One region of the Arthrobacter globiformis genome, then DNA from elsewhere that is predicted to be linked to it. Evidence: riboswitches for the same ligand, from Rfam matches in the RefSeq annotation. Region 1 holds a riboswitch; each other region holds the start of a gene.
The links. Region 1 has a riboswitch for thiamine pyrophosphate ahead of thiO (glycine oxidase ThiO). Riboswitches for the same ligand answer to the same signal wherever they lie in the genome.
Positions count from the first base shown of each region.

Region 2: linked by a shared signal. The riboswitch ahead of thiD (bifunctional hydroxymethylpyrimidine kinase/phosphomethylpyrimidine kinase) and the one ahead of thiO (glycine oxidase ThiO) in region 1 are both predicted to bind thiamine pyrophosphate.
Region 3: linked by a shared signal. The riboswitch ahead of QFZ33_RS23610 (ECF transporter S component) and the one ahead of thiO (glycine oxidase ThiO) in region 1 are both predicted to bind thiamine pyrophosphate.
Region 4: linked by a shared signal. The riboswitch ahead of thiC (phosphomethylpyrimidine synthase ThiC) and the one ahead of thiO (glycine oxidase ThiO) in region 1 are both predicted to bind thiamine pyrophosphate.

Region 1 is NZ_JAUSXI010000001.1:3,912,428-3,919,830, forward strand. Features, by position in the region: gene QFZ33_RS18140 (thiazole synthase) at 1-497, opposite strand, end outside; gene thiS (sulfur carrier protein ThiS) at 515-751, opposite strand; gene thiO (glycine oxidase ThiO) at 829-2,103, opposite strand; TPP riboswitch at 2,095-2,215, opposite strand; gene thiE (thiamine phosphate synthase) at 2,243-2,944, shown strand; gene QFZ33_RS18160 (ferritin-like fold-containing protein) at 2,982-3,668, opposite strand; gene QFZ33_RS18165 (RNB domain-containing ribonuclease) at 3,710-5,227, shown strand; gene QFZ33_RS18170 (DEAD/DEAH box helicase) at 5,562-7,226, shown strand; gene QFZ33_RS18175 (DNA-methyltransferase) at 7,232-7,403, shown strand, end outside.
Region 2 is NZ_JAUSXI010000001.1:3,474,032-3,481,434, forward strand. Features, by position in the region: gene rplU (50S ribosomal protein L21) at 1-288, opposite strand, end outside; gene thiD (bifunctional hydroxymethylpyrimidine kinase/phosphomethylpyrimidine kinase) at 617-2,182, opposite strand; TPP riboswitch at 2,165-2,261, opposite strand; gene QFZ33_RS16110 (Rne/Rng family ribonuclease) at 2,481-5,864, opposite strand; gene QFZ33_RS16115 (vitamin K epoxide reductase family protein) at 6,323-7,006, shown strand; gene ndk (nucleoside-diphosphate kinase) at 7,107-7,403, opposite strand, start outside.
Region 3 is NZ_JAUSXI010000001.1:5,050,364-5,057,766, reverse strand. Features, by position in the region: gene QFZ33_RS23625 (hypothetical protein) at 1-382, opposite strand, end outside; gene QFZ33_RS23620 (DUF4235 domain-containing protein) at 922-1,185, opposite strand; gene QFZ33_RS23615 (heme-degrading domain-containing protein) at 1,222-1,773, opposite strand; TPP riboswitch at 1,892-2,035, shown strand; partial or broken gene QFZ33_RS23610 (ECF transporter S component) at 2,108-2,730, shown strand; gene QFZ33_RS23605 (ABC transporter ATP-binding protein) at 2,730-4,364, shown strand; gene QFZ33_RS23600 (energy-coupling factor transporter transmembrane component T family protein) at 4,361-5,164, shown strand; gene QFZ33_RS23595 (GNAT family N-acetyltransferase) at 5,161-5,673, opposite strand; gene QFZ33_RS23590 (hypothetical protein) at 5,703-6,674, opposite strand; gene QFZ33_RS23585 (UDP-N-acetylglucosamine 1-carboxyvinyltransferase) at 6,913-7,403, shown strand, end outside.
Region 4 is NZ_JAUSXI010000001.1:3,565,179-3,572,581, forward strand. Features, by position in the region: gene QFZ33_RS16570 (hypothetical protein) at 208-642, opposite strand; gene QFZ33_RS16575 (VOC family protein) at 740-1,615, opposite strand; gene QFZ33_RS16580 (amidohydrolase family protein) at 1,694-2,776, opposite strand; TPP riboswitch at 2,872-2,979, shown strand; gene thiC (phosphomethylpyrimidine synthase ThiC) at 2,975-4,774, shown strand; gene QFZ33_RS16590 (alpha/beta fold hydrolase) at 4,839-5,573, opposite strand; gene ffh (signal recognition particle protein) at 5,629-7,212, opposite strand; gene QFZ33_RS16600 (glucose-6-phosphate dehydrogenase) at 7,297-7,403, shown strand, end outside.

The DNA of each region.
Region 1 (7,403 bases):
ATGCCCAGGCCCGTGCCGATCGGCGCTCCCAGCGGCATGACGGCCGATGCACCCAGGGTCTCCAGCCGAAGCGCCAAAACGGGATCGTCATTGGTGTAGGCGAAGACCTTGAAGCCCCGGTTGACCAGCTGCTCGGTGGCGTCCACCAGCTCCACGGCATCAGGCAGGAGCGTGTGCTCATCGGCTATGACTTCGAGCTTGACCCAATCGGTCTCCAACGCTTCACGGGCCAGCTCCGCCGTCATGACAGCGTCCCGGGCCGTGAAGCAGCCGGCGGTGTTGGGAAGCACGCGGATTTTGTGGTCCACCAGCAGCTGGAACAGCGAGCCGGTTTCGGCAGGCGAGTAGCGCCGCATCGCAACTGTGGTCAGCTGGGTGCCGGACGCGAGCAGCGCTGCGCCGAGACCGTCCAGGCTTGGAGCGCCTCCGGTGCCCATGATGAGCCGCGAAGTCAGCTCCACCCCGTCAATGACCAGGCTGTCTGTTGTTTCAATCATTGTTTCTGCCATCGTCTTCATCCTCCCTGGACTGCCGTGACAAGTTCGATCTCGTCGCCGTCGGCGAGGGCGGTGGCGTACCACTGGCTGCGCGGCACGACGGCCGAGTTGCGGGCCACCGCCACACCCAGCCGCTGGCCGTCGGCGGCCTGCCCGCTGGCGGCCAGTTGGCGCCCCGTGACCTGGCTGACGAGTGAGGTGACGGAGGCGCCCTCGCTTACTTCCTGTTCAACGCCGTTCAGTGTGATGTTCATGCTGGTTCCTTGTTCTGGTCAGATGTGACGCGGGTCAACGTGACAGTGCCCGCTGCTTGCGGTGTCCCTTGGGGTGATTAGCCGGGGACGGGGCTGAGAACAGCGGCAGATCCCAGTGGGCCCGGAAGCCCTGGTGAAAACCGGCCCGGCCGGAAGGCGGCCCAGCGCGGATCGGTGTTGCCGTCCATGAGCTGGCGGCAGATCGCCGCGGCGGCCGGGGTCAGCAGGACGCCGTGGCGGAAGAAGCCGGTGGCGATGATGAGGCCCGCCACGTCCGTGCCCGCACCTTGCCCGCCGGCCGGCACCCGGCCCAGCAGCGGGGCGTTGTCCGGCGTGCCGGGCCGTGCCCGGGCGGTGGCTTCGAGCAGCTCGAGTTCGGCGACTGCCGGCAGCAGTGCCTGGGCGTCGCGCAGCAGTTGGTAGACACCCCCGGCGCTGGTGCCCGGCACACCGTCCTCACGCTGGGTGGCGCCGATCACCACCGTGCCGTCCCCGCGGGGCACCACGTACACCGGCACTCCCCGCACCATGCCCCGCACCGTTGCGGTGAGCAGGGGCTGCAGGTGTGCGGGGACTCTGAGCCTGAGGATGTCTCCGTAAACCGGGCGCAGCGGCAGCTGCAGGCCTTCCGGGAGGTTCTGCAGGTGCGCCGCGGCCAGGCCGTTGGCCACCACCGTCTCGGCCGCCCTGACGGTTCCCCCGCCGGCCAGCCGGACCCCGCAGACCCGCGCGCCGTCCCAGAGCAGGCCGGCGGCGTGCTCCCGCACCGCGTATCCCTCCGCTGCCGCGATCTCCTGGCCATGGCAGGCCAGCTCGGCAGCAACCGCCCGGACGAGCTTCCGCGGATCCACCTGGTGGTCCGCCGGGATGTCCAGGGCGCAGGAGATCGCGGGGCTGAGCAGCGGCTCCCGGGAACGTGCCTCCCGGATGGTCAGCGGTTCAACGTTCAGGCCGTAGGCCCGCTGCACGTCCCGCAGGTCCATCAGGGCCCGGCGGTCGGCCGGATCGGCACCCACCGCCAGGGTCGGCGTCGTCAGGTAACCGGCGTCCTCGCCGGCTGTGAGCGTGGCCGCAAACTCCGGCCATCTGGCGGAGGATTCCAGCATCAGTTCCAGGAGCCCTTCCTCCTGGTAATGCAGTTCGCTGACCGGGGCGAGCATGCCGGCCGCAGCCCAGCTTGCACCGCTGCCCGGGGCTTCATCGATGAGCACCACCGACCGGCCGGAGCGCCGTGCCTCCCAGGCGATGCCGTGGCCAACCACGCCGCCGCCAATGACGGCTACATCTGCCTCAAGTGCGCCGGGCTCCAAGGCTCCCGCGGAGCATTCGTCGCCGCTGGTTTCAGGGTTCATGGAATTCCTTCCCTACGCCGGTACTAACCGGATCAGGTCAAGCGGTCGGCTCTGACGCCCTCTCAGCCCTGCGTCTTTATGACAGCAGCAACGGGCTCCCGCGGTACCTGCCCAGTTTAGAGGAACTAAGGTGGTTGCCATGACCGTGCACTCTGCCCACACCGCCGCCCGCCTGTACCTCTGCACCGACGCCCGCAAGGACCGCGGGGACTTTGCGGACTTCGTGGACGCGGCGTTCGCCGGCGGCGTGGACATCATCCAGCTGCGGGACAAGAGCATCGAGGCGGCCGAGGAACTCGAGCTGCTGGAAGTAGTGCATGCCGCCGCCCGCAGACACGGCCGGCTGTGGGCCGTGAATGACCGCGCCGACATCGCGTCCATCGCCGGTGCACCGGTGTTCCACGTCGGCCAGAAGGACCTGCCGCTCCGCGCCGCCCGGAAGCTGCTGCACGATTCAACGGTGATCGGGCTGTCCACCCACAGCACGGACCAGGTGGATGCAGCCATCGGCGCTGCCCACGGGCGCAGTGGCCTGGACTATTTCTGCGTGGGCCCGCTGTGGGCCACCCCCACCAAGCCCGGGCGCGCCGCCGTCGGGCTCGACCTGGTGCGCTACGCGGCGGAGGCCGTTCGCGCCGCAAACGAGGAACGGGTTGGCGGCCTGCTGCTGCCCTGGTTCGCGATCGGCGGGATCGACCGCACGAACTTGGAGCAGGTCCTGGCGGCCGGAGCCAGCCGCATCGTCGTCGTGCGGGCGATCACCGAGGCGTCAGACCCGGCAGCAGCCGCGGCGGAACTGCTCGATGCCCTCGACGCAACGTACCCGGCCGCCGTCTCGTAACCGAGACGGCCCGATCCGCGGGCGGCGAGTCCTGGAGCTACCCGCTCAGGCCCAGCTGGACCATCCGCCGGGAATGGTTCTCCGCGACTTCGGCGGTGATGCCCCGCACCAGCTCGCGTGCGGTGGCGTCCGTGGCACCGGGCTCCGACTCGACGAACAGCTCGCTCAGGAAGGCGTGGTCGTGGCCCACGCGCTGGGCCTGCGTGATCGCTTCGCCGAGGAGGCGGCGGCCCCACAGCGCCAGCCTGGACGCGAGCCGGGGGTCGTCCGCCAGCGCCCCACTGAGCCGTTCCCGAAGCACGGCCGTGGCCTCTTCCGACGACTGGATCTGCTGGATGAGGTCACGGGTTCCGGCATCCACAAACCGGGCCACGGCCCGGCAGAAATCGGCGGAGACCGTGTCCACCACGTAGGCCTTCATCAGGGATTCGTACCAGTCCGCCGGGCGGGTCCGCTCGTGAAAGTGGTCCACGGCGGACTGGAATGGCAGCATCGCATGTTCGACGTCAACGCCCATCCCCGCCAGCTTGGCGCTCACCAGTTCGTAGTGCTGGAATTCGATGACGGCGATCCTGCCGAGCACGGCGCGGTCGTGCAGCGTGGGTGAGTAGCGGGCGTCGGACGAGAGCCGTTCGAACGCGGACAGTTCGCCGTATGCCATCACGCCGAACAGGTCTGCGACGAAGCGGTCGTAGCGAGCGGTGTCAGCCGAGGAAGTGCCCATAATCCAAGACTAACGGCGCAATTCGGGCTAACCTGATTTTCGTGTCACATCACCGTCTGTCGCCCAGCGTCCACGAGCAGACCAACGCGCTCGAGGAGGCATTGAGCGCGCTGCGGACGGAGCTGGAGCTTCCAGGGGAATTTCCCGAGGATGTGCTCAAGGAAGCTGAAGCCGCCATTGCGGACCGGCAGTTTCCGGCCCTGGACCTGACCGGGGTGGACTTCCTGACCATCGATCCGCCGTCGTCCACCGACCTTGACCAGGCGCTCTTCATCGAACGCCTCGGCGAGGGATACCGGATCCTCTATGCCATTGCAGACGTTCCGTCTTTCGTGCAGCCGGGCGGCGCGATCGACGCCGAAACCCGCCGCCGCGGGCAGACCTTCTACGCCCCCGACGGCCGCATTCCGCTGCATCCGGAGGTGATCAGTGAGAACGCCGGCAGCCTGCTCGCCGGGCAGCTGTGCTCCGCCTTCGTCTGGGAGTTCGAGCTCGACGCCGCCGCCGAGGTGGCGTCCGTGCTGGTGCGCCGGGCGATGGTGCGTAGCCGCGCCAAGCTCAACTACAAGGGGGTCCAGGCAGAACTGGATGCCGGCACGGCCCCTCCCATGCTGCAGCTCCTGTGCGAGGTCGGGTGCAAGCGGGTGGACTTGGAGCGTGCCCGCGGCGGGGCAAGCCTGAACATGCCGGAGCAGGAGATCGTCCAGCTTCCCGACGGCGGCTACCGCATCGTCGCAGTGCCGCAGCTTCCGGTGGAGGACTGGAACGCCCAGATCTCGCTCATGACCGGCATGGCCGCCGCCTCCCTGATGCTCAACGGCAAAGTGGGGATCCTGCGCACCATGCCGGCCCCGGATGAACGCTCGCTCAGCCACTTCAAGCGGCAGACCCACGCTCTGGGCAAACCGTGGGACGGGCAGGAAAGCTACGGCGAGTACCTGCGCACCCTCGACCCCACCGACCACCGGCAATTGGCCATCCTCCACGCGGCCGGAATGCTCTTCCGCGGAGCCGGGTACACGCACTTTGACGGGACCGTCCCGGAGGACGCGGTCCAGTCAGCCATCGGCACGGCGTACGCCCACACCACCGCCCCACTGCGCCGCCTCGTGGACAGGTTTGTCCTGGTCATTTGCGAGGCACTGAGCAACAACCGGCCGGTGCCGGCCTGGGCGCGGGAGGCGCTCCCCTCGCTGCCCGAAATCATGGCGTACTCAGACCAGCTGGCGGGAAGAATGGAACGGCTGGCCCTGGACACTGTGGAGGCCGCGCTGCTGATCAACCACATCGGGCAGGAGTTCGATGCCGTGGTGATCTCCGGGTCAAAGCCGGCCAAGAACGGGAACGGAAACGGAGCAGGCAGCGGAAACGGAAACGGGAACGGCAAGGTAAACGGGAAGGGGACCAACGGATCCGGCCCCTCCGGAGTGGTCCAGATCGCCGAACCGGCGGTAACGGCCAGGTGTGCCGGCGAAATGGAGCCCGGCACCAGGGTCCGGGTCCGGCTCGTCTCCTCGGACATCGCCTCCCGCGAGATCCACCTCGAACTCGTCAGCTGATCCCCAGCCCACAGCTCGATGGTGCCGCAATCCGCAGTTCCTGCGGCCGCAACGGACCCCCGCGGCGGCCCGAGTCAAGGAAAACACGGGTTTGCCAGTAGACTGGCTAGGTAGTAATGGATGCCCGGTCGTTGATTTCCGTAAATTGAATTCAACAAGCCCGCCCCTACGCGATCTTGAGTCACACCCGCCGGTCCCCAGTGCCGGCAATTAGATAGCCCGCGATCGGCTTCCACTGGAATTGCTTGCGCGCCTGAGCGTGCTCCGGAACGGCCCCGCGGCCGGCCCGTTGAGCAGGCGGCGCCAATGCCTAAATGAATAAGGAAACTCCCCTGTGAGTGAATTGCATACCCACCAGCTTCTTTCTGACGACTCCGGCACCGAGACCATCGAGCCGGAAGAAACCATCATCTCGGATGAGAAGCCGCACGAAATAGCCGAAAAGTCGTTTGCCGACCTCGACGTCCGCGCTGACATCGTTGAATCCCTTGCCGACGCCGGCATCACGCACCCCTTCCCTATCCAGGCCATGACGCTGCCCGTGGCGCTGTCCGGCCACGACATCATCGGCCAGGCCAAGACCGGAACGGGCAAGACCCTCGGCTTCGGCATTCCTGCGCTGCAGCGCGTGGTGGGCCGCGATGACGCCGGCTTCGATAAACTGCCCGCTCCCGGTGCGCCCCAGGCCATGGTGATCGTTCCCACGCGTGAGCTCGCCGTGCAGGTTGCCAACGACCTCCAGACGGCATCCCGCAAGCGCAACGCCCGGATCGCCACGATTTACGGCGGACGCGCCTACGAGCCGCAGATCGACGCGCTGCAGAAGGGCGTCGAGGTGGTGGTCGGCACGCCCGGCCGCCTGATCGACCTCTACAAGCAGAAGCACCTCGTCCTGAAGAACGTCAAGATCGTGGTGCTGGACGAAGCTGACGAGATGCTGGACCTCGGCTTCCTGCCCGATGTGGAGACCCTGATCGCCGGCACGCCGCCCGTTCGCCAGACGCTCCTGTTCTCGGCCACGATGCCGGGCCCGGTCATTGCCATGGCCCGCCGGTACATGACGCAGCCCACCCACATCCGCGCCGCGGATCCGGACGACGAGGGCCTGACCAAGCGCGACATCCGTCAGCTCATCTACCGTGCACACAGCATGGATAAGATCGAGGTAGTCGCCCGTATCCTGCAGGCCCGCGGCCGAGGCCGCACCATCATCTTCACCAAGACCAAGCGCACTGCCGCGAAGGTTGCGGAGGAACTCGTGGACCGCGGGTTTGCCGCCGCCGCCATCCACGGTGATCTCGGACAGGGTGCGCGCGAGCAGGCGCTCCGTGCCTTCCGCAACAACAAGGTGGACGTCCTGGTGGCCACGGACGTAGCAGCCCGCGGCATCGACGTCGACGATGTCACGCACGTCATCAACTACCAGTGCGTCGAGGACGAGAAGATTTACCTGCACCGCGTGGGCCGCACCGGCCGCGCCGGCAACAAGGGCACCGCCGTCACGTTCGTGGACTGGGACGACATGCCGCGCTGGGGCCTCATCAACAAGGCGCTGGGGCTGAGCGTTCCCGAGCCCGTCGAAACCTACTCCTCCTCAGCCCACCTGTACGAGGACCTGGACATCCCCGAGGGCACCAAGGGCCGGCTCCCGCGCAGCAAGCGCACCCTCGCCGGCGTCGACGCCGAGGTCCTGGAGGACCTGGGCGAGACCGGCAAGAAGAACAGCCGCTCCGGCGGCCGCGATTCCGGCCGCTCCGGCAGCAGGGAAGACAGCCGCCGCGGCGGTGACGCGGGCAAGCGAACGGGTGAGCGCCGCCGTCGTTCCTCAGACTCGGGCACGGACACGGGGACCGGCCCCGCTTCCACTGCGACTGTTGACGGCGAGCAGCCGGTAAGGCCGCGCCGCAACCGCACCCGCACGCGCCGCCGCAACGGCGAAGTGGTTTCCGGCGGCGAATCCGCCGCGACCGGCTCGCAGCCCGGCACCGAGGCCCCATAGCCTCAATGACTGAAACTGTCTGGGCGCCGGACGGCAGCAACCTGGTGGTGCACGCGGATAACGCGGACTTCCTCCCCACGCTGCCGGACGGCGCCTTCACACTCATTTACGTGGACCCGCCCTTCAACACCGGCCGGGCCCAGCAGCGCCAGGAAACAAGGATGGTGCTCAACGCCG
Region 2 (7,403 bases), 440 kb from region 1:
GACCTTGGTCAGTTCCTGGCGGTGACCCTGGCGCTTCTTGTAACCGGTCTTGTTCTTGAACTTCTGGATGACGATCTTAGGACCACGGAGGTCCTGGAGGATCTCAGCCGTAACAGTTACCTTGGCCAGGTCCGCAGCTGCGGAGGTGACCTTGTCACCGTCCACCAGGAGCAGCGCGGGCAGCTCAATGGTGCTGCCAGCTCCACCGGCGACGCGGTTCAGGGTAACGAAGTCTCCAACGGAAACCTTCTCTTGGCGGCCGCCTGCGCGGACAATCGCGTACACCACTTGGGAACTCACTTCTCTCGACGTTTATTACTAAATTTGCGTGCGGAAGCCGGGTCCGGAAATTGGCCTGGTTCTCGCTGTGCCTCAACGCCGTGGATTCCCCGGGGGAATCCGTGAGCTATCCCAGGAACATGTCCGAGTGGACGATCCCGGGTCATAACCCAAGTGTTGGCGTAAGCACCGAAGATCTAGAATACGCTAATTCCGTCGTCGGCCGCAAATGAGGCTGGCACCGGAGGGTTGTCCGTGATAAGCGCCACACAGGCCGCTGTTCCGGACATCCGATGCCGTGCGCGACTATCCTACCGGGTAGGGGGCCCGCTTTCGCTCAGCTGTGGCGACTCGGCGCGTCGAAGAATTCCACCTCGTACCGGCAGGACTGCCGGAAAGCGGTGATCATCGCTTTGCGCTCCCCCGATGACGCGGCACGGCCGGCGTCGTCGGCGATTTCGATGGCCCGCAGGGTGGCGGCAGCGAAGTCCTCATCGGCGTAAGTCCGCAGCCACTCCGCGTACGGGTGCCCGGCCTGTGCTCCGGCGGCCACATATTCGGCATGCAGGGTCTCCCCCACCTCGGCGTACAGCCAGAAGCAAGGCAGGACCGCGGCAACCAGCACCGCGTAACTGCCGCCCGCCGAAGCCGCCAGCAGATGATCGACGTAAGCCTTCGTGACCGGGCCCAGCCCCGGCTGCACGATGCGCGTGCTGAGCCAGTTGCGGTGCAGTTCCGATTCAACTTCCAGGCATTGCTGGGCGGAGCGCGCCCAGAACAGCTGCTCGGACTCGGTTGGCGCGAGCGCACTGGCCCTGGCCAGGACCCGGGAGTAGCCGTTGAGGTATATGGCGTCCTGTGCCAGGTAGTACGCGAATTCCTTCTCCGCGAGGGTGCCGTCGGCAAGCCCACGGATGAAGCCCAGGCCATAGATGTCTTCCAGGTCGGCAACGGTCTCGGCGCGCAGCAGTTCCGCGAACCCGCCCCTGCCCTCGGGCTGGGTCACGTGGTGGAAGTGGTTGATCGGTCCGTTGCCGGCGCCCACCTCGAGCTGCCCGGAGGTGCGGAGGGCTCCGGCCAGCCAGGGCTTGACCACCCGCAGTGACGCTTCCCAGTCGCCCAGCCGCGCCTGTGCCGTGGCCATGGCCGAGGAGAGCGAGCATCCGGTGCCGTGGCTGTTCCGCGTGCTGATCCGGTCGCCCGCAACCTCCACCACCTCCGCCGACAGCAGCCCGGCCGTGTTCACGAGGGCGTCCGGGCAGGTTGAGCCCTTCAGGTGCCCGCCTTTGACGAGGACCGTGGCACCGGTCCGGTCCGCGAGCCGCCTGCCCTGGTCAAGGGCGGCGGCCCAGTCCGCGGCCTCCGGTTCCCCGAGCAGCATGGCCAATTCGGGCAGGTTCGGGGTGATCAGGTGCGCCAGAGACAGCAGTTTCCGGAGGGCTGCCTCTGCAGACTCCTGGAGGAGGCGGTCACCGCTGGTAGCCACCATCACCGGATCGAGAACCACGACGCCGGGCCTTACCTTTTCTAGCCAGCCGCGGACGGCTGCGATAACACGTTCATCGCCCAGCATGCCGATCTTCACGGCGTCCACGTGGATGTCGTCGCTGACAGCGTCCAGTTGCGCTGACAGGAAGGAAGCCGGCGGAACGTGCACGCCGCACACGCCGGTGGTGTTCTGCGCAGTGAGGGCCGTTATTGCAGCCATTCCGTAGCCGCCGTGGGCCGCAATGCTTTTCAGATCGGCCTGGATGCCTGCGCCGCCGGAAGGATCCGAGCCTGCGATGGCCAGGACCCGGGGAACGTCGCGGGAGGTCTGAATGGCCGGCCCAACGGTTTCCAGAAGCGACTTGTCGGCGGCCGCGGGTGCGGGCAGGAGTGATGCAGATGACAAGGAAGACATCCCTTCGCCGGTGCTAACCGGACAGGTTCAACGGGTTTGGATCTCAGCCGGCCCTTGCGCGGCACCCCGTGTCAGTCCTCCAGCCTAGCGGTTCGTTCGGCGCGCGGCGCCAAATTTGGCGTTTACGACAGGCTTCCGCGGGCGCCGTTGACCCCTGCTCTCTGCCTTCTGCCCTTTGCCGGCTGACGAATGCCCGGAACCAGGAAGGTCCGGCACCGCAGCCGCGGTGCCGGACCTTTTACTGGTGGGCTCGGAAGTCAGTCACCCCGGAGTCCGGGGAGCTCAGAGTCCGCTTGTCCTACAGTTCTGAGGCGGGTACCCCGACCCCCAGAATGATCGGTTCGCTGGCCGGCTGCGGAGCCGCCTTGGGCGTCTGCGCATTGCCTGCTTCGGGTGCCTTGGCCTCGTGCGAGTGCCCGGCGGCGGCAGCCGGAGCAAACTCGTGGTGTTCCACGGATGTCTCGTTGGCTGTACCCTGGGCGCGGCTGGCACTGCGGTTTCGGCGCGGACGGCGGCTGCGGGACGGGGCTGCGGGGCTTTCCACCGGCTGCCGTGCCGCAGACTTACCCGCGGACTGGCTTTCGGCCCGCTGACCCTCCGGGTGCTGGGCTTCTGTGCGGACCGGCGCGGGAGCCTCGTCCTTGGCCTCCTCCTCTTCGGCGGGGGCAACCGGAGCGCCGAGGTGCGCGAAGGCTTCCTCCAGGCGGTCCAGCGTCAGGGACGGCGCATCCTTGACCGGTTCCTCGCTGTGATCGACAAACGGAAGAATCACTTTCTCGCCGCCGAAGGTGAGCACTGCTCCGGGCCGTCCGGAGACGCTTTCCGTTTCCGGAGCGCGGTGCACCACGGGGCTTTCCGGCGCGGCGGCAGCGGGTGCGGCGGGCCGGGCGGCCTCACCCGACGCTGCGGCACTGTGCGCTGCTTCTTCCTCATGCAGGTGTGCGGCGTGGGCCGCTGCGGCGATGTTGGCGAGGGCAGCGCGGGTGGCCTCAGCCTTGGCGTGGCGCTCCGCCTCCGACGGTTCGGGGTGGTGCAGTGCTGCAGGGGCGGCCGGAGCAGTCTCGGCAGACGGCTGTCCGCCCTTGCCCCGGCGGCGCTTCCGCTCTGTACGGGCCGGCGGCTGGACCTCGGCACGGTGCACGTGGTGTTCAGCGGCCACGGTGTTGGCGCGTCGGTGCTCTACCGGCTCGTCATGGGTGACGACGCCCCGGCCCGCACATGCCTCACACTGCTCGCCGAAGACTTCCAGTAGGCCGGTGCCCATACGCTTGCGCGTCATCTGCACCAGTCCCAGGGAGGTCACTTCGGCCACCTGGTGCTTGGTCCGGTCGCGGCCCAGGCATTCCACCATGCGGCGCAGGACCAGGTCGCGGTTAGACTCCAGCACCATGTCGATGAAGTCGATGACGATGATGCCGCCGATGTCGCGCAGGCGCAGCTGGCGGACAACTTCCTCGGCTGCTTCAAGGTTGTTCTTGGTGACGGTCTCTTCAAGGTTGCCGCCGCTGCCGGTGAACTTGCCTGTGTTGACGTCAACCACCGTCATGGCCTCGGTCCGGTCAATGACCAGCGAGCCGCCGGACGGCAGGAAGACCTTACGGTCGAGCGCCTTATGAATCTGCTCGTCGATGCGCCAGGCGGAGAAGATGTCCTCGTCCTTGGTCCACTTTTCGAGCCGGCCCACCAGGTCCGGGGCAACGTAGGTGACGTAAGCCTCGATGGTGTCCCACGCTTCGTCGCCGGAGACGATCAGCTTGGAGAAGTCCTCATTGAAGACGTCGCGCACAACCTTGATGGTCAGGTCCGGTTCGCCGTAGAGGAGTTCGGGGGCGAGGACCTTTGTGGACTTCGCCTGGCTGTCAATCCCCTCCCACTGGGCACGGAGACGGTTGATGTCGTGGGTCAGTTCCTCCTCGGAGGCCCCCTCGGCGGCAGTGCGCACAATAACGCCGGCATCCTCGGGGAGGCGGTCCTTGAGGATTCGCTTCAGGCGATTGCGTTCGACGTCGGGCAGCTTTCGGGAGATGCCGGTCATGGACCCGCCGGGGACGTACACGAGGTAACGGCCGGGCAGGGAGATTTGGCTGGTCAGCCGCGCACCCTTGTGGCCCACCGGATCCTTGGTGACCTGGACCAGGACGGAGTCGCCGGACTTCAGCGCGTTCTCGATGCGGCGCTGCTTGCCTTCGAGGTTGACGGCTTCCCAGTTCACTTCGCCGGCGTACAGCACGGCGTTGCGGCCGCGCCCGATGTCCACGAAAGCAGCTTCCATGGACGGCAGAACGTTCTGGACCTTGCCCAGGTAGACGTTGCCGATCAGGGAGTCCTGCTGCGTCTTGGAGACGAAATGCTCGGCCAGGACGCCGTCTTCCAGGACACCGATCTGGATTCTGTCGTCGCGCTGCCGCACGATCATCTGGCGGTCCACGGATTCCCGGCGAGCCAGGAACTCGGCCTCGGTGATCACGGTGCGGCGGCGGCCGGTGTCCCGCGATTCGCGGCGGCGCTGCTTCTTGGCTTCCAGACGGGTGGATCCCTTGACGCTGGTCACGCGGTCGCTCGCAGGCGCCTCGCTAATAGTCCGGGGGGCGCGGACGCGGGTGACCGTGTTGGGGGGATCGTCTTCTCCGCCGCCGGTCAGTTCCAGATCCTGGTCGCCACGGCGGCGGCGACGGCGACGGCGGGACGTCACGCCATCTTCGAGCTGCGCACCCTCGTCTTCGGGGGCCTCGTCCAAAACTTCAGTGCCTTCATCGCCATCGGTGACCTCACGGTCGGTCCGGCTGCGGCCGCGGCGCCCGCGGCTGCGCCGCCGTCGTCGCCCACCGTCGTCGTCCTCCAGATCGTCCTCGACGTCCTCGGCGGCCGCATCCTCTTTCGCGGCGGAAACGGCAGGACGGACCACCGTGTTCAGGTCAGGGGCCTGGAAGATAATCGACGTTACTGACGACGGTTCCAGGAAAAGCGAGCCCACGGGCGACTGCCCGGCGACCTCTTCTTCGGCGTCTTCCTCGACAGCGGCCTCCAGTGCAGCCGCCGGAGCGGCAGGGGCTGCCTCGATTGAAGGCGCGGGGGCAGCAGCGCGTGCCTCAGCCGCCTTGGCCCGCTCTTCCGGCTGTCCTTCCGCCGGCACCTGCGATGCTGACGTCCCGGTGACTGCAGACTCAGTTGCTGCAGACTCAGTGGCCGCTGCGGCAGCGGGTACGTCGGAGGACTCCGCGGGGCTTTCGGCCGGCTCGGTGACCTTGGGCTTTGTTGTGCGGCGGCGGCGGACCGGCTTGGACTCGGCTGCCGGTTCCTCGGCGGACGGAACAGCCGCAGCCTCGGTTACCTGCGCCTCGGCTTCCGCGCCGACGGTCTCTGCAAAAGCGGGCAGCGGTTCTTCGGCGACCTTCTTCCGGGCGCGGGTCCGGCGGACCGGGGTCTTGGCCGGGGCTTCTGCGGCCTCCCCGACAGCCGACTCCGGCACTGCCGTTTCAGGTGCTGCCGTTTCAAGTGCTGCGCCTTCAGACGTCAGTGCTTCCGGAGCGGGCAGTTCCGACGCCGCAGTCTCCGCGTCCGCTGCTGTGGCCTTGGGCGACGCCTTACGGCGGGTCCGGGTGGCTTTCTTGGGGGCCTCAGCGGCGGTTTCGCCGGTGGCAGCCGCTTCTTCGTTGATGGCTATAACCTGGTCATTATCCATATGTGGCAACACTCCTGCCCCTGACGTGCCGCCACATTCGGCACCCATTGGGGCACATATTGTCAAAACCCGCAGGCATTGACAGAAGTCAATTTGGATACCAGCAGGCTCGCACCGGCAGTGGGGTGCGGCAGGCCTGACAGGCCGGCGGGGTTGTTACTGGAACCCGTTGTTTCTGACATCCACAACCAGGTGCCGTCCAATGGAAGGCGGGAGGCTGGATCTTCTTTCCAAAGCCTGCACCACTGCTCATTGGCGGTCTTGGGAACAAGCCACCGGACTGGAGTTCGAATGTGGTTCTCGCTCCAGCCACGTTTATTCTCTCATATCACCGTTCAAATACGCTGTAATTGTGTGACAAAGCCGGTCAATGCCGCCATTGGCTACAGGTACAGGCTGCCTCAAGCTGGCGGCGATACAATCTGGGCAGGAGCACCCCAGACAAAGGACGCCATCCAATGCCACGCACTTCGCCTTCCACGGGCACGGACTACGAACAGGATCCCCAGGACGGTGCCGGGCCCGCCGCGGCTTCGGCCGGTACCGCAGTTCCGGCCATGACCCGCGACCGCCGGTTCGGCTGGCTGCTGGTCGTCACCGGCGTTGTGGGCTGGCTGGCATCGGGCATCCTGGTGCTGGAAAAGCTTGAGGTCCTCAAGGATCCCAACCACGCCACCGTCTGCGACGTAAACCCCTGGATTTCCTGCGGCCAGGTGATGCAGACCCCGCAGAGTTCAGTCTTTGGCTTCCCCAACATGTTTATCGGAATCGTGGCCTTCGCCGTGATCATCACCACCGGCATGGGCCTGCTGGCCGGCGCCCGGTTCGCCCGCTGGTACTGGCTCGGCCTGCAGGCCGGCGTCACTCTTGGCTTCATCTTCGTGGCCTGGCTGTGGTCCCAGGCACTGTACGTGATTCACATCCTGTGCCCGTTCTGCATGGTTGTCTGGGCAGCGATGATCCCGCTCTTCGTCTGGGTGACCGTCCGCAACGTCGTCCGCGGCGCCATTCCGGCGCCGGCAGGCCTGGCCCGCATCCTGGGCGACTCCGGCTGGATCATCACGGTGCTGCTCTACGTAGCCGTGGTTGCGACTATTTTCTTCGCGTTCATCCAGGTGTTCGCCGGCACGTCGGGCTTTTAGCAGCGCTAGAGCGTACAGTTGTGGCCCCCCACTCCAATGAGTGAGGGGCCACAAGTTCGTTCGTGCTCAACCTGCCAGCGCGCTCAACCTGCAGGGAAGCTCAGGCCTGGAACCAGATCTTGATTTCGCGCTCGGCCGAGTCCACCGAGTCCGAGCCGTGGACGAGGTTCTGCTGGACCTTCAGGCCCCAGTCGCGGCCGAAGTCGCCACGGATAGTTCCGGGGGCCGCCGTCGTCGGGTCGGTGGTGCCGGCCAGGGACCGGAAGCCCTCGATCACGCGGTGGCCCTCAAAGATGGCCGCCACCACGGGGCCGCTGAGCATGAACTCCACGAGCGGCTCGTAGAACGGCTTGCCCACATGCTCCTCGTAGTGCTGCTCGAGCAGCTCCCGGCTGGC
Region 3 (7,403 bases), 1.1 Mb from region 1:
GGGTGGTGTTGGCGGGGGCGCCTTTGACGACGATGCGCTGGCGGCCGAAGACCACCTGGTCGCCTTCGGTGACCGTGTTGGCGAAGGCCGCCTCCAGGCCCAGGACCAGGACGGCCCTTCCGCCGCCGGGAAGGGCCAGCTCGGAGCCGGCGAGCATGTAGAACGCCTCTTCCGGGAAGTTTCCCGGGAATGAAATGGGTGCAGTCTCGTCCGGGATGTCCCCGGGCAGGAAACCGCAGAGCGGGTTCTCCGCGTCCAGGCACAGCTCGACGCGCGTTTTGTTGCTGTCCTCGTACCAGGACGGAAAGCCGTACTCGGTGTTGACGGGTCCGACGGCGGTCAGCTTGTTCGGGTTCGTCTGGGTTACCAGGGTTGCCGCCAAGGAGGCTCCTGCTCCTGTCGCCGCAAGCAGGACGGCTGTTGCGGCAGCAATGCCGCGGCGACGGGACGCAGGGCTCGGGCCGCGATGTCGGAGGGTCAGGCGTTGGGCTGACAGGAAAGGTGGTGTGGGTACCATTTTTGTCTCCTCGTAAAGACGCTGATGGCATCCACTAAAAGTCGTGGGGGTTGGAAAAACGTTCGGGCTCCAGGTTGGAAAAACCTTGGCATGCAAGGCTTTTTACGGCGGCGTGGGGGGACTCGCGCTGCTCACGCCAAGCCATGCTCATGGCCTCCAAGCGACATGAGGTGGGCCGCCGGGGCAGAATGCGAACGGACCCGGCACCGCAGGTTGCGGCGCCGGGTCCGGCTGTTGTGAGCCCGGCCGAGGTCATCAGCACTGCCAGGTTCAGAACGGAAGCAGTATGGCCTGCCGTGCTTGGGGAAACCCGGTCTCGGCCCGGAAGGGGCTGCGGGCAACCCACCCCGTGTGGGGGGACTGCAGGGGTGGTTGGTCTCGACAGGCGCGACCAGCAGGGAGGCCTAGACGATGTCCTGGGTCTTGGCGAAGCGGGTGATGGCCCGCTGGGTGCCGCGGTTGGCCAGCACCTGGATGACCGCGCTTACGGAGGCGGAGACGAGGGCGAACGTGAGGGCCGTGCGCAGCGTGGTGGGCACGTCGTCCTTGTCACCCTTGGGGGGCTTCCGGCCCGTGATTTTTTCCCAGATGGTGTCGACGGCCTTGGTGCCGGCGAACCCTGCCAGCAGGCTGATGCCTGTGCCAAGCAGTTTGATGAAGAAACTCATTGCGGAACTCCTCGCGTGATGAACACTGGTCTGTCCTTAGCCTAGCCGTATGGACCGGTGGATCTCCCGCAACGCCTGCACCACGAGGTCGTGGTCCGCCTTCTGCGGCAGCCCGGACACGGTGACCACAGCCACCACACCCACATCCCGCACATAAACGGGGAAGGCTCCGCCGTGGGCAGCGTAGGTGGACTGGTCGAACCAGGCGTTGTCCTCGATCCGTCCGCCGCCGACCCTGCCGCGCAGGCCCACCAGCAACGACGGTTCCTCGTAGCGCTCAGCAGTCCGCTGCTTGGCCCGCACCCAGCCTTCGTTGTCCGGGGTGGCACCCTCAAGCGCCACATGGAAGAGCACCTGCTCCCCCTTGGTGATGTCGATGGCGATGGGCAGGTTGTCCTCCTTGCCCCGTTCCACCAGTTCCAGGCCCAGCGCCAGGGCATCGTCCTTGCTGAACCTCGGAAACTGCAGTTCAGCGATCTCCCCTTCGATCTGCCCAATCAGGGCGTCCAAGGCTCCCGCCGGCTGTTCCTCGGAGGAGTCGGGGTCAAAGGCGGGCACGGGAGCGCTGCCGGAGTCCTGTTGCGTCATGGCCTCAATCTACTCGGGCCGCTGTCCTGACGCCGCATGAAAACTTCCGCATTGTGACAGCGGCCCCCGGTTTCCGGGCGGGGCGAGGTGTAAACTGGATCAGCCCACAAGGGCAGATTTATCACGACAGGGGAGCGCCGCCGTCGGGATGCAAAGGCAACTGCCAGCGCAACCGCGGATGGGCGCTGAGAGTGCGGACCGCCGCAGACCCTCGAACCTGATCCGGCTAGTACCGGCGCAAGGGAGTCGAGTTCTCAGAGTGCCCGGCAGCAGGTGGCTCAGCCATCGGCAGCCGGGGGAACGCTTTCCCCTCCTGTTCCTCAGGAGGACCATCATGACAACTGCAGCAATCAAGAAGACCAGCTACAGCTGGCGCGTGGCGGACATCGTCGTGGCGGCGCTCATCGCCGTTGCCGGCGGCGTCATCTTCTGGGCCTGGTCCCAGGGCGCCAACCTCATCTCCACCCCCATCAACGCCATCTACCCGCGCCCCTGACCGGCCTCTACGCCGGCGGCTGGATGATTCCGGCGGTCCTGGGGATGCTCATCATCCGCAAGCCCGGCGCGGCCCTGTTCTGCGAGGGTGTGGCTGCTACCGGCGAGCTGCTCATGGGCTCGCAGTACGGCACCACGGTGCTCATTTCCGGCGTTCTGCAGGGCCTGGGGGCGGAGCTCGTGTTCGCCGCCTTCGCGTACCGGAAGTTCAACCTGCCCGCCTCGCTGCTTGCGGGGGCCGGTGCCGGACTGTTCTGCGGGCTCAACGACTCCTTCGCCCCCTGGGGCTGGAACATCGCCTACGCAGCAGGCGACAAGCTCGCGTACATCGTGTTCTGCGCCATTTCCGGCGCGGTCATTGCCGGCGCGCTGTCCTGGATCGCCACGCGCGGCCTGGCCAGGACAGGTGTGCTGAGCTCCTTCGCGTCCCGCAAGGCAGCCACGGAGCCCGTCTTCTCCTAATGCCCGGACAACACGACGGAGGTGTCCGCCCCGCCGCGGTCACCGCCCGCGGCTGGGGCTGGCGCCACGCCGGCCGCACCAAACCCGCGGTCCATGCCCTCGACCTGGACATCCGCCCCGGCGAGCGGGTCCTGCTGTTGGGCCCTTCCGGAGCCGGCAAGTCCACGCTGCTTCACGCCCTGGCGGGTGTGCTGGGGGACAGCGACGCGGGCGGTAGTTCCGCTGCGGGGAGTTCCGCGGACGACGCCGGGACTCCCGGCCGTGACGACGCGGACGAGAGCGGAGAGCTGCTCATCGACGGCGCGCCGCCCCGTTCCCGGCGCGGCCGCGCCGGGCTCATGCAGCAGGACCCGGAAACCCAGGTTGTGCTGTCGCGCCTCGGTGACGACGTCGCCTTCGGTGCCGAGAACCTGTCCGTGCCCCGCGACGAGATCTGGCGCCGCGTGCATGAAGCGCTGGAGGACGTCGGGCTGGCGCACCTTCCGCTGAACCACCCGACGTCGTCCCTGTCCGGCGGCCAGAAGCAGCGCCTCGCGCTTGCCGGCATCCTGGCGATGCGGCCGGGACTCATCCTGCTGGACGAGCCGACAGCGAACCTCGACCCCGCCGGCGTCCTGGAAGTCCGCGACGCCGTGGGTCGCTGCCTCGACAAGACCGGGGCCACCCTGGTGGTGGTGGAGCACCGGGTCGCGGCCTGGAAAGACCTGGTGGACCGGATCGTGGTCCTGCAGCCGGGGTCCGCCGCGGACGGAGCGGTGCTGATCGACGGGACCCCGGACGAGGTACTCGAACAGGCCCGCGGGATGCTCACCGCCGCCGGCGTCTGGGTCCCCGGCTACGTTCCCGAAACCCGGCGCCGTTCAAGTGCCAGCGTTCCGACCTCCTCCGGACATAACACCGGCCAGCTGCTGCTGGCGGCCGAAAAGCTCGCCGTGTCGCGGGAACGTCCACGCCGCCGCGGCTTCCGTTCGGTGCCTCCGGAACCGGTGCTGCGGGACGTAACGGCACAGGTCCGGGCAGGCGAAGCGCTCACCGTCACAGGTCCCAACGGCGCGGGCAAATCCACGTTTGCGCTGACTCTCGCCGGGCTGCTCCCGCCGGTGGCCGGCAAGGTGTCCGCGACTGTTGAGTTGAGCGGCGGAGCCGGAATTGACCCCTACAAGTGGAGGGCGGAGCAGCTGATCGCCCGGATCGGTACGGTGTTCCAGGAGCCCGAGCACCAGTTCGTCACCGGCCGCGTCCTGGACGAGCTGCAGTTCGGCCCCCGCCATCTGGGCCACGGCGAAGAGCGAGTCGATGAGCTGCTGGAGCGGCTGCGCCTCACGCATCTCGTGGACGCCAACCCTTACACCCTCTCCGGCGGGGAGAAACGCAGGCTGTCCGTGGCCACCGTCCTGGCGGCGCACCCCCAGGTGCTGGTGCTGGACGAGCCGACCTTCGGCCAGGACGCCAACACCTGGGCGGAGCTTGCCTCATTCCTTTCCGAACTGCTTGACGCCGGCACAGCCGTGGTGTCCGTAACCCATGACGAGGAGTTCACCCATGTGCTCGGCGGCACCGAGCTGCGGTTGGGCCCCGGCGGCCGGCCCGAGCCCAGACCCGCTGAACCAACGTCAGAACAGACGGTGACATGAGGGAAGCGCTGATACTTGTCGGAAACCGGGCGGTACTGACGCGCGCCAATCCGCTGGCCAAATTTGCGGCGGTCTTCCTCATCACCCTCGTCCTGGCGCTGTCCATCGACTGGATGTCGGCGTCGGTTGCTCTGGTGTGTGAGCTGCTGGTCTTCCCCTTGGCCGGCCTGACTTTCTCGCTGCTGTGGCAGCGCGGCTGGCCCCTGATCCTCGCGGCCGCCGTCGGCGGCTGGAGCACCTCCATCCTGTCGCCGGACAGCGGGAGAATACTGCTCGACGTCGGCCTCTGGTCCATGAGCGAAGGTTCCCTTCAGCTGGGGCTGGGTTTTCTGCTGCGGGGCCTGGCCATTGCCCTGCCTGCGGTGCTGCTGATGAGCTGCACCGATCCCACCGACCTGGCGGACGCCCTGGCGCAAAAGGCGCGGCTGCCCCACCGCTTCGTGCTCGGGACCCTGGCCGCGATGAGGCTGGTCGGCCTGATGGCCGAGGAATGGCAGACCATCGGCATGGCCAGGCGCGCCCGAGGCGTCGGATCGCGCGGCAACCCGTGGCAACGGATGCGGGCCACCCTGGGGCAGAGCTTCGGCCTCCTGGTCCAGGCCATCCGCCGCGCCACCCGGCTTGCCGTGACGATGGAGGCCCGCGGGTTCGGCGGCGCCAGCCGGACCTGGGCGCGCGTGTCCACCTACAGTGTGCTGGACGTCTGGGTGGTGCTCGGCGGAGTGCTGGTCGCTGCCGGCGCCGTGGCTGCCGCGCTGTGGGCCGGCACGTGGAACATGGTGTGGCTGCAGGGCTCCTAACCCGCCGGGTGTGCCAACCCTGCCGGCCGCGCCATCCGGATCTCGGCCAGCCCTTCCCAGTCTTCGATCGTGTCCCTGGCGCCGGTGAAGACGAAGCCGTTGCGCTGATAGAAGGCCTGGGCGCGGGGGTTGTCCTCGGCGACCCACAGCGCAGCCGCCTCGCTCCCGATCGCAGCCTCGAGCAGCGCCCGGCCGAGCCCCCTGCCATGGTGGGAGGCCAGGAGGTAGATGCCCCAGAGCTCGGTCTGCTCCCTCAGCCCTTCCTCGGTCGGAAGCGAGCCGGCAAACCCCACCAGCTTCCCGGCGTCGTCCGCTACGAACTGACGGGCCGCGTATGGGCCGTTCAGAAGGTGCCGCCACATGGTCAGCCGCTCTTCCACGCCTTGCCTGGCCATGAAGCCCGCTGAAAGCAGGTGCGTGTAGGTTTCGCGCCAGCATTCCAAGTGGAGTCGGGCCAGGGCCTCGGCGTCTTCGGGGGCGGCCTTGCGGACGCTGCAGGTGTGATCCATGGGCCGAGTCTAAATGTTCGCGGTGTGCGTCAGACGCAGGAGTGGTTGTAGTCGAAGCCTCCGGCCACAAACTGGGTGAGGACCACTTTGCCGCCTGCGGTGAGGGGCGCCGCGGAGCACATGCTCCTGGCATCGGCGGCAGTGTGCGCCCCGGCAAGCCAGCTTGGCAGGGAGTAGAGGCTGCTGGCTGAACCGATCTCGCCGACGATCTGTCCCCACTGCCGCGCCGCGGAGTAGATGCCCACCCTGGCCCCTATGCTGTGGAAAAAGTCGGTCATGCCTTCTAGGTCCGCCCGGTTGGCCGTCCTGTCGCCTGACCAACTGTTGCCCGTCTCGACATCCAGCCACCAGAGGTACGTCTCAGGGTCGGAGATGGTGCGAAGGTATGCGTCGTCGAAGGCTTTTGCGTACCCGTACATGTAGGCGCACGCCGCGTCCTCCTTGCCCTGGCAGGTGCCGTACGGGTTGGCCACTGCCTTGCCGCCGTACTCGTTGTTCACCGGCCACCAGGAGCCGCGCAGCCCGGGATTCGCGGTGTTCACATAGAGCGCAAGGCGGGGCTGGCCGGTCCCGCCAGCTGCGTCCTCCCCCCAGTCAAGCTGCTGGTGGAGGCAGGGGTTGGTAGTGTTGGCGCGCCCGTTGTTGACTCCGATAATCGCGAACGCAGGGTCGTCGGGCAGGCCGCCGCTGCACTGCGGCCACGAAGCATCGTTGCCCAATGGGACCCTGCCGGACTCTGGCGGCTGTACGGGCTGACGGGCCACCGGCCGCGGGGATTGCGGGGACGCGGGCGGCTGCGCCTGCGCGGCGCTGCTGGAAGTGGCAGAAGCCTTGGGCGACGCCTGGGTGACGGTTGATTCGGGTGCCGGGGGCGCGCCGTCGTCCAGCCTTGGTCCCGGAATGAAGCCCACGGCTGTAGCCACCACGAAGGACAGCAGCGCTGAAGCCGGACGCCCAAGAGGGTACTTCCTGCCCAGCACGGCGGAGCTGAAAATGGACACGGCGGCCTCCCATTCCCTTGTGGCCGCAACAGGTACCGCTAGCTTGCTCCCGGATGCGCGGCCGGTCAAGGCCAGTGCACGGTCCTTGACTGAGGCTGCGGAGGCCGTCACAGGTTCTGTCACACTACTGTCGCCCGTTATTGAATGCTTATGCGTATAACGGGTATATTACGGGCTGGGCGCCCCTCCTGTAGGTGACAGATGCGACGGAATAACTCATATCTGATATATTTTTCCCATGACACAACAGACTGTTGAACATGTTGGTCTTCTGCTCCGCGACGCCCGCGGCCAGAAGGGGTGGACCCAGGGCCAGTTGGCCGCGGAACTCGGCACCAGCCAAAGTGCCGTGGCCCGCATGGAACAGGGCAAGCAGAACATGAGCCTGAAAATGATCCAGCGCCTGGAGGCTATCTTCGGCCGCAGCTTCGTCCAGCTCGGCAAATCGCAGATGACCCACCTCCGCGTAGAGGGCGGCAGGACGCTTTCGGGCTCCGTTGACGTCAACACCAGCAAGAACGCCGGGGTCGCTCTTCTATGCGCCAGCCTCATCAACCGTGGCACCACGACGCTGCGCCGGCTGGCCCGGATCGAGGAGGTCAACCGCATCGTCGAGGTTCTGAGCAGCATCGGCGTCGAATGCACCTGGCTCAACGACAACGATCTCCGCCTCCGCCGGCCTGCGGACCTTGACCTGGCGTCCATGGACGCCGAGGCTGCGCGCCGGAC
Region 4 (7,403 bases), 350 kb from region 1:
TGGTCACTCCTGTTTCTGAAACGGGGTTGAACCCGCGTTCTGCACCCGTGGGGCGGGCCGTACTTGGGGGTTCGAAAAGGACAGGATCCGGACGCGGAGAGAGGGGCCGCGCAGATCGAGTACCTGTTTATTGTGCCAGATCGTCCGCGTTATTTCGACTTGACATGCGGACGGAGCCTCGCGGGCTGCCGGGAAGACCGGGCGGCCCTAGGAAGACCAGACGTAGAGGCCGGTCCTGGTGCCTTCGTCCACGGTGCCGGCGAGCTCTGCCAGCTGCTGAACGTATTTCTTGGCTTCCCCGGCATCAAAGGGCATGTCATCCTCGGCGGCCCAGCGCTCGGCCACCTCATCTAAAACGTTGCCCTCACCCTCGGATTCGTACGTGAGAAGCTCGGCCAGCGCCCGGACCATCGCCGCTGGCACGCCCAGAAGTGAATCGCTTGCCACGTCCACCATGGCCAGTTCGTAGTCGGCACCCGCGGCGTGCACCGCGGCACCCGCGAGGTCGCCGAGCTGTTCGATCTCAAAATCACTGATGCCGGCAATCCTGATGCCGTCTCCGGCGGCGGCGCCGCCTGCCAGCGCTTCTGCACGCTTGAGGGCGTCATTGTGGGTGGCGACAAACACTTCGGTGAAGCCCATGGATTCGTCCTCATTCGTTCGGCGGTGCATGCCCCGGCAGCGGCAGTACCGGCCGGGGCTCTTCGAAATCAGCCTAACCCAACGGCGTTCATGCGACTTAGCGCACGGCGACGCGGAGGCGGTTGCGCCACGGATCCTCGAACCGGAGCTCGGCGCCGGTGTGGTGCGATGCGACTCCGGCGACCCTGAGGCGGTCGGCGAGCGCGCCGACGTCGTCACCGGACGGCACCTCAATGAGCACCTCGCCCAGGCCCAGCGTGTCCCGGCGCGGGCCGGCGCCGCGGCTGTTCCAGACATTCATGGCCATGTGGTGGTGGTAGCCGCCGGCCGACACAAAGAGGGCCTGGCCGTGCCAGCCCGCCGTTTTTTCGAACCCCAGAGTCCCGACGTAGAAGTCGTGGGCCGACTGGACGTCGCCCACCTGCAGGTGGACGTGCCCCACCTCCGCGTCGGTGCCGCGCTGGCCATCCACGGACTGCTGCGTGAGGTGGTCCTGCAGGTACTTCTGCGGCGGCAGCGCCAGGCTGTCCATGACCACGTTCTTGCCGTCCCAGGACCACGCCTCGCGCGGGCGGTCCCAGTAGAGTTCGATCCCGTTGCCTTCCGGGTCGGTGAAATAGAACGCCTCGCTCACCAGGTGGTCGGCGCTGCCCACGAAGGACTGCGGCTCGTACTGGGCCGCGCTGGCAATGGTGGCGGCCAGCGAGGACTGGTCCTCGAACAGGAGTGCCGTGTGGAAGAGGCCGGCCTCGCCGCGGCCGGGGATGTTGAGGCCCGGAGCGGGAGCGAGGTGCACCAGTGGCGTCTTGAGCCGGCCGAAGTAGAGGCCGCCGTCCTGCTCGGCGACGACGTCGAGGCCGAGGGCGCGCTGGTAGTAGTCGGTCATGAGCTTCATGTCGCCCACCTTGAGCATGACGGTGCCCATGGTGAGGTCGGCAGGAAGCAAGTCCTGGCTGCTGGCTGCTGCTGTCATCGAATACTCCCGAATGTCCGGACCGCCGGATTTCGGTGGCCTCTACATCTATAAATTACTTGAAGCTTCAATTTATTCCTAATGCACGATCTTTCCCCGGAGCACCACATTCGCGAGGCTGCGGATGGTCTCCGGCACGGTGCGTGGGTCCTCCCGGCACACCACCACGTCCGCGTCCGCACCTTCCGCCAGACCCTCGGCCCCCAGCCAGCGGCGCGCACGCCAGCAGGCCGCGTCCAACGCCGCACGTGCCGGGAGCCCGGCGGCGTGAAGTTCGAGGATTTCGTCCGCGATGCGGCCGTGGCGGATCACGCTGCCGGCATCCGTTCCCGCATAGATTTCGACGCCGGCCTCGTGGGCCTCCAGGACGCGCTCGCGACGGCGGGTCCACAGTGCGCGCATGTGCTCCGCATACCGCGGGAACTTCGGCTCTGCTTGGCTGGCGATGTCCGGGAAGGTGGCGATGTTGATGAGTGTCGGCACGATGGGCACCTGCTGCTCGACGAACCGCGGAATGTGCCGGGGCAGCAGGCCCGTGGCGTGCTCGATGCAGTCGATGCCGGCGTCCAGCATCTCGTCCAGGGTGTCCTCGCCGAAGCAGTGCGCCGTGACCCTGGCCCCCTCGTCGTGGGCGGCCCGGACGGCGTCCCGCACGGCCGCGGCAGGGAACGACGGCGTGAGGTCGCCGGCGGTCCGGTCGATCCAGTCCCCCACCAGCTTGACCCAGCCGTCCCCCTCCCGCGCCTGCTTGCGCACCGCCTCCACGAGGCCCTCCGGCTCGACTTCCACCGCGAAATTCCTCAGGTACCGGCGGGACCGGGCCACATGCCGGCCGGCCCTGATGATCCGCGGCGTGTCGGCCCGCTGCTGCAGCCACCGGGTGTCGCTGGCCGCTCCGGCGTCCCGGACCAGCAGCGTGCCCGCGTTGCGGTCCGTTACGGCCTGGCCATACGCCACGTCGTCGTCCACGGCACCGCCCGGGCCCAGCCCGATGTGGCAGTGGGCATCGACGAAGCCGGGCAGGACCCAGCCGTCCAGGACGGCGTCCGGCCGCTGGCCCGGAGAATTGAACGTCAGCTTCCCGTCCACGGCCCAGAGCCCGCGGCGTTCCTCATCCGCCGCAGTGAGCACGGGTCCGCTGAATTCGATGATGTGCGCCATGGTTCCAGCCTAATCGGCTCCCTCTACGGAGATCCGGCCTTCCGGCTGGCCCCTTCACAGATAGGCGGGCACAATCCGGGCTGTGGTAGCTTCGTTTACGACCACACGGGTGCCCCTGCAGGGGCTGAGATCAGGCTGGCGCAGCCTGCGACCGTTGAACCTGTCCGGGTAATGCCGGCGAAGGAAGTGAGCAGTAAATTGAGCACCCAGAAATCACAGCTGACCCCTGCCCAAAACGGTTCCGCCACCGTCACGCAGTCGCTGAAATCCCATTCACTGGCCTATCTGGAGGGCGACGGGCTACGGGTTCCGGTAACGGAAATCGCCTTGGAGCCTTCCCCGAACGGCGAGCAGAACGATCCGCTGCGCGTTTACCGCACGGCGGGTCCGGGCAGCGACCCGGTGGTGGGCCTCGCGCCGTTCCGAGCGGAGTGGATTGAGGCGCGGGCAGACACGGAGCCGTACGACGGACGTGAGCGCAACCTGCTCGACGACGGCAAATCGGCCGTGCGGCGCGGCGCGGCTTCCGCCGAATGGAAGGGCGCCAGGCCGGTGCCCCGCCGGGCGGCGGAAGGCAAGACCGTGACGCAGATGCACTATGCGCGGCAGGGCGTCATCACCCCCGAGATGCGCTTCGTGGCCCTCCGCGAGAACTGCGATGTGGAACTGGTCCGCAGCGAACTCGCCGCCGGACGGGCCATCATCCCCACGAACATCAACCACCCGGAATCCGAGCCGATGATCATTGGCAAGGCGTTCCTTGTGAAGATCAACGCCAACATCGGCAACTCGGCCGTCACCAGCTCCATCGCTGAGGAGGTGGACAAACTGCAGTGGGCCACCCAGTGGGGCGCGGACACTGTGATGGACCTGTCCACGGGCGACGACATCCACACCACCCGTGAGTGGCTCATCCGCAACTCCCCCGTCCCCATCGGGACGGTCCCGATCTACCAGGCCCTGGAAAAAGTGAATGGCGAAGCGAACGCCCTGACCTGGGAAATCTTCCGTGACACCGTCATTGAACAGTGCGAACAGGGTGTGGACTACATGACCATACACGCCGGCGTACTGCTGCGATACGTGCCACTCACGGCGAACCGTGTCACCGGCATCGTGTCCCGCGGCGGATCGATCATGGCCGGCTGGTGCCTTGCCCACCACCAGGAAAACTTCCTGTACACCCACTTCGACGAGCTCTGCGAAATCTTCGCGAAGTACGACGTCGCCTTCTCACTGGGCGACGGGCTGCGCCCGGGCGCGACGGCGGATGCCAACGACGCCGCGCAGTTCGCCGAACTGGACACCCTCGCTGAGCTGACCCAGAGGGCTTGGGAGTACGACGTCCAGGTCATGGTGGAAGGGCCGGGCCACATCCCGTTCCACCTGGTGCGTGAGAACGTTGAACGCCAGCAGGAGCTCTGCAAGGGTGCGCCCTTCTACACGCTGGGCCCGCTGGTGACGGACGTGGCTCCCGGCTACGACCACATCACCTCGGCCATCGGAGCCACGGAAATCGCCCGCTACGGCACGGCCATGCTGTGCTACGTCACGCCCAAGGAACACCTGGGCCTGCCCAACAAGGACGACGTGAAGACCGGCGTCATCACGTACAAGATCGCCGCCCACGCCGCCGACCTCGCCAAGGGGCACCCCGGCGCCAACGAGCGGGACGATGCGCTGTCCAAGGCCCGGTTCGAGTTCCGCTGGCGCGACCAGTTCGCGCTGTCGCTGGACCCGGTGACGGCCGAGGCTTTCCACGACGAGACACTGCCCGCGGAGCCTGCCAAGACCGCGCATTTCTGTTCGATGTGCGGCCCCAAGTTCTGCTCCATGCGGATCAGCCAGGACATCCGGAACGAGTACGGCTCCGCCGAAGCCCAGGCCGCCCTCGCCGAGATGGCGGAGGGCATGCGCGAGAAGAGCCAGGAGTTCCTCGCTGCGGGCGGAAAGGTGTACCTGCCGGAGCTGCGGCTTCCGGAGTCAGCCCGCAACTAACCGGCGTTCGTGCCCAGGTCCGGCTGGCATTGGGGGCCAGCCGGATCTGGGCGCGGAACGTTGCTCAGGAGGCGCGGGGCTGCTGCCGGCGGCTGACCTCGGCGATGAATGACCTGATGTAGCGGTCACCCTCCGGTGAGTCGTGGGGCCGGTGCCCTCCCGCAGCGATGCGGTGCAGGGCGCCGGTCTCGCGCAGGTATCCCGCGATTTCCTCGTACAGCGGCTCCCAGCCGCCGGTGAGGACCAGGGTGGGAACACCCGGCACGATCTGCAGCGGCGCCTGCCACGGCGGTGCCTGCAGCCGCAGTCTCCTGGCCGCGCGCTTCGCCTCGGGGGTACTGGGCTCCGGCGTGTCCGCGGCGAACGCGCGGCGCAGGAACTCGCGCTCGTAGTCGTCGTCGCCAAGCTGGTGCCGGACCTCGAACAGCGGCTCCATCAGGGCACGGTGCGCGGCAGTGGCCGGCAATTCAGCGGTGAGCGACAGGCATGCCGGCTCGACGAGCGTCAGCGAGAAGACCAAATCAGGGCGTTCGACGGCGGCCATCATCGCTGCGATGGCCCCCTGCGAATGCGCCACCACGTGGCCCCCGGCGGCCCCGCGGCCGTCGTCGGCCAGCGAACGCAGCACAATGCGGGCGTCCTCGGCGAAGTCGGTCTCCAGCGGCTCTGCCCCGGCGTCAAAGCCGTGGCGCCGCAGAAACAGGGCGTCATACTGCAGGGCCATGCCGTGCTGGCGCGGCCACGCAGCGGAGCCGAAGTTACCGGCACCGTGGACGAACACTACCCGCTGCTTATACATGACCCAACCTTATGGCAGTGGTCTGACATCGGCGCCGGCCGACATGACCGTGCTCCTATTTGCCGCCCATGAACTTGTCGAATCCCTTGGGGAGGTTCAGCTGGGACGGATCAAAGTCGCCCGACTGCTGGCCGAAGGCGGCTCCGGTGGGCACCGTCTTGGCCCCGGCGGCCCGCCTGGCCTCCGCATCGCGAAGCTCCTGCGCCGCCTTGGCAGGATTGCCCGAACGGGCCTTCTTCTTGGGCGCGTTCTTGCCGCCGCCCTTGCGGGCACCGCCTGCCCCCATCCCGGGCATCCCGGGCATTCCCGGCATGCCGCCGCCCTGGGCCATCTTCTTCATCATCTTCTGGGCCTGGGCGAAGCGCTCCAGCAGCCCGTTGACCTCGGATACGTGCACGCCGGAGCCCCGGGCGATGCGGGCCCGGCGGGAGCCGTTGATGATCTTCGGAGCCACACGCTCGTGCGGGGTCATGGAGCGAACAATGGCCTCCACCCGGTCGATCTCGCGCTCATCGAACTGCTCCAGCTGCTGCCGGATGTTCTGCGCACCGGGCATCATCATGAGCATCTTCTTCATGGAGCCCATTTTGCGGATCTGCTGCATCTGCGCGAGGAAGTCATCCAGTGTGAAGTCCTCCTGGTCGGCGAACTTCTTCGCCATCCGGGCGGCTTCATCCTTGTCCCAGGACTTTTCAGCCTGCTCAATGAGGGACAGGACGTCACCCATGTCCAGGATGCGCGAGGCCATCCGGTCCGGGTGGAACAGTTCGAAGTCGTCCAGGCTTTCACCGGTCGAGGCGAACATCACGGGCTTGCCAGTGACCGACGAAACGGACAGCGCGGCACCGCCGCGTGCGTCGCCGTCGAGCTTCGACAGCACGATGCCGGTGAAGTTCACGCCTTCGTCGAAAGCGGTGGCCGTGTTGACGGCGTCCTGGCCGATCATGGAGTCGATCACGAAGAGGACTTCGTTGGGCACAATGGCGCGGCGGATCTGGCGCGCCTGCTCCATCATGTCGGCGTCGACGCCGAGACGGCCGGCGGTGTCCACGATGACGACGTCGTGCAGCTTCTGGCGTGCTTCCTCGACGCCGGCCCGTGCCACGGCGACGGGGTCGCCGGCCGGGTGCGCCAGTTCTGAGGTGGCGCCGGGGTGCGGAGCGAAGACTGGAGCTCCCGCGCGCTGGCCCACTACCTGCAGCTGTGTCACGGCATTGGGGCGCTGAAGGTCACAGGCGACGAGGAGGGGGCTGTGGCCCTGCGCCTTCATCCACTTGGCGAGCTTTCCGGCCAGGGTGGTCTTGCCGGCGCCCTGGAGGCCGGCGAGCATGATGACAGTGGGGCCGGTCTTGGCCATCCGGATGCGCCGCGTCTCGCCGCCGAGGATCTCAACAAGTTCCTCGTTGACGATCTTCACGATCTGCTGGCTGGGATTCAGGGCCCCGGAGACCTCCGAGCCAAGCGCGCGTTCACGGACCTGCCCGGTGAACTCGCGGACCACGGGCACGGCAACATCCGCGTCCAGCAGGGCGCGCCGGATCTCGCGGACTGTGGCGTCGACATCTGCCTCGGTGAGGCGGCCCTTGCCGCGAAGGTTCTTGAAGGTGGCTGTCAACCGGTCAGAGAGTGAATTGAACACGCGCCGTGCACTTCTTTCAGTGGATGTACGAGACTCGACTATCTAGGGTATCAAGACACGCCTGCAAGATGGCATGCTGGCAGGGTGACGAGCCAGACGACTGTAAAAACTTTGCTCATCCTCGGCGCCTCCGGCGATCTCACCGGCCGGCTCCTCCTTCCAGGCCTGGCCAGGCTGGTGGCCACAGGACG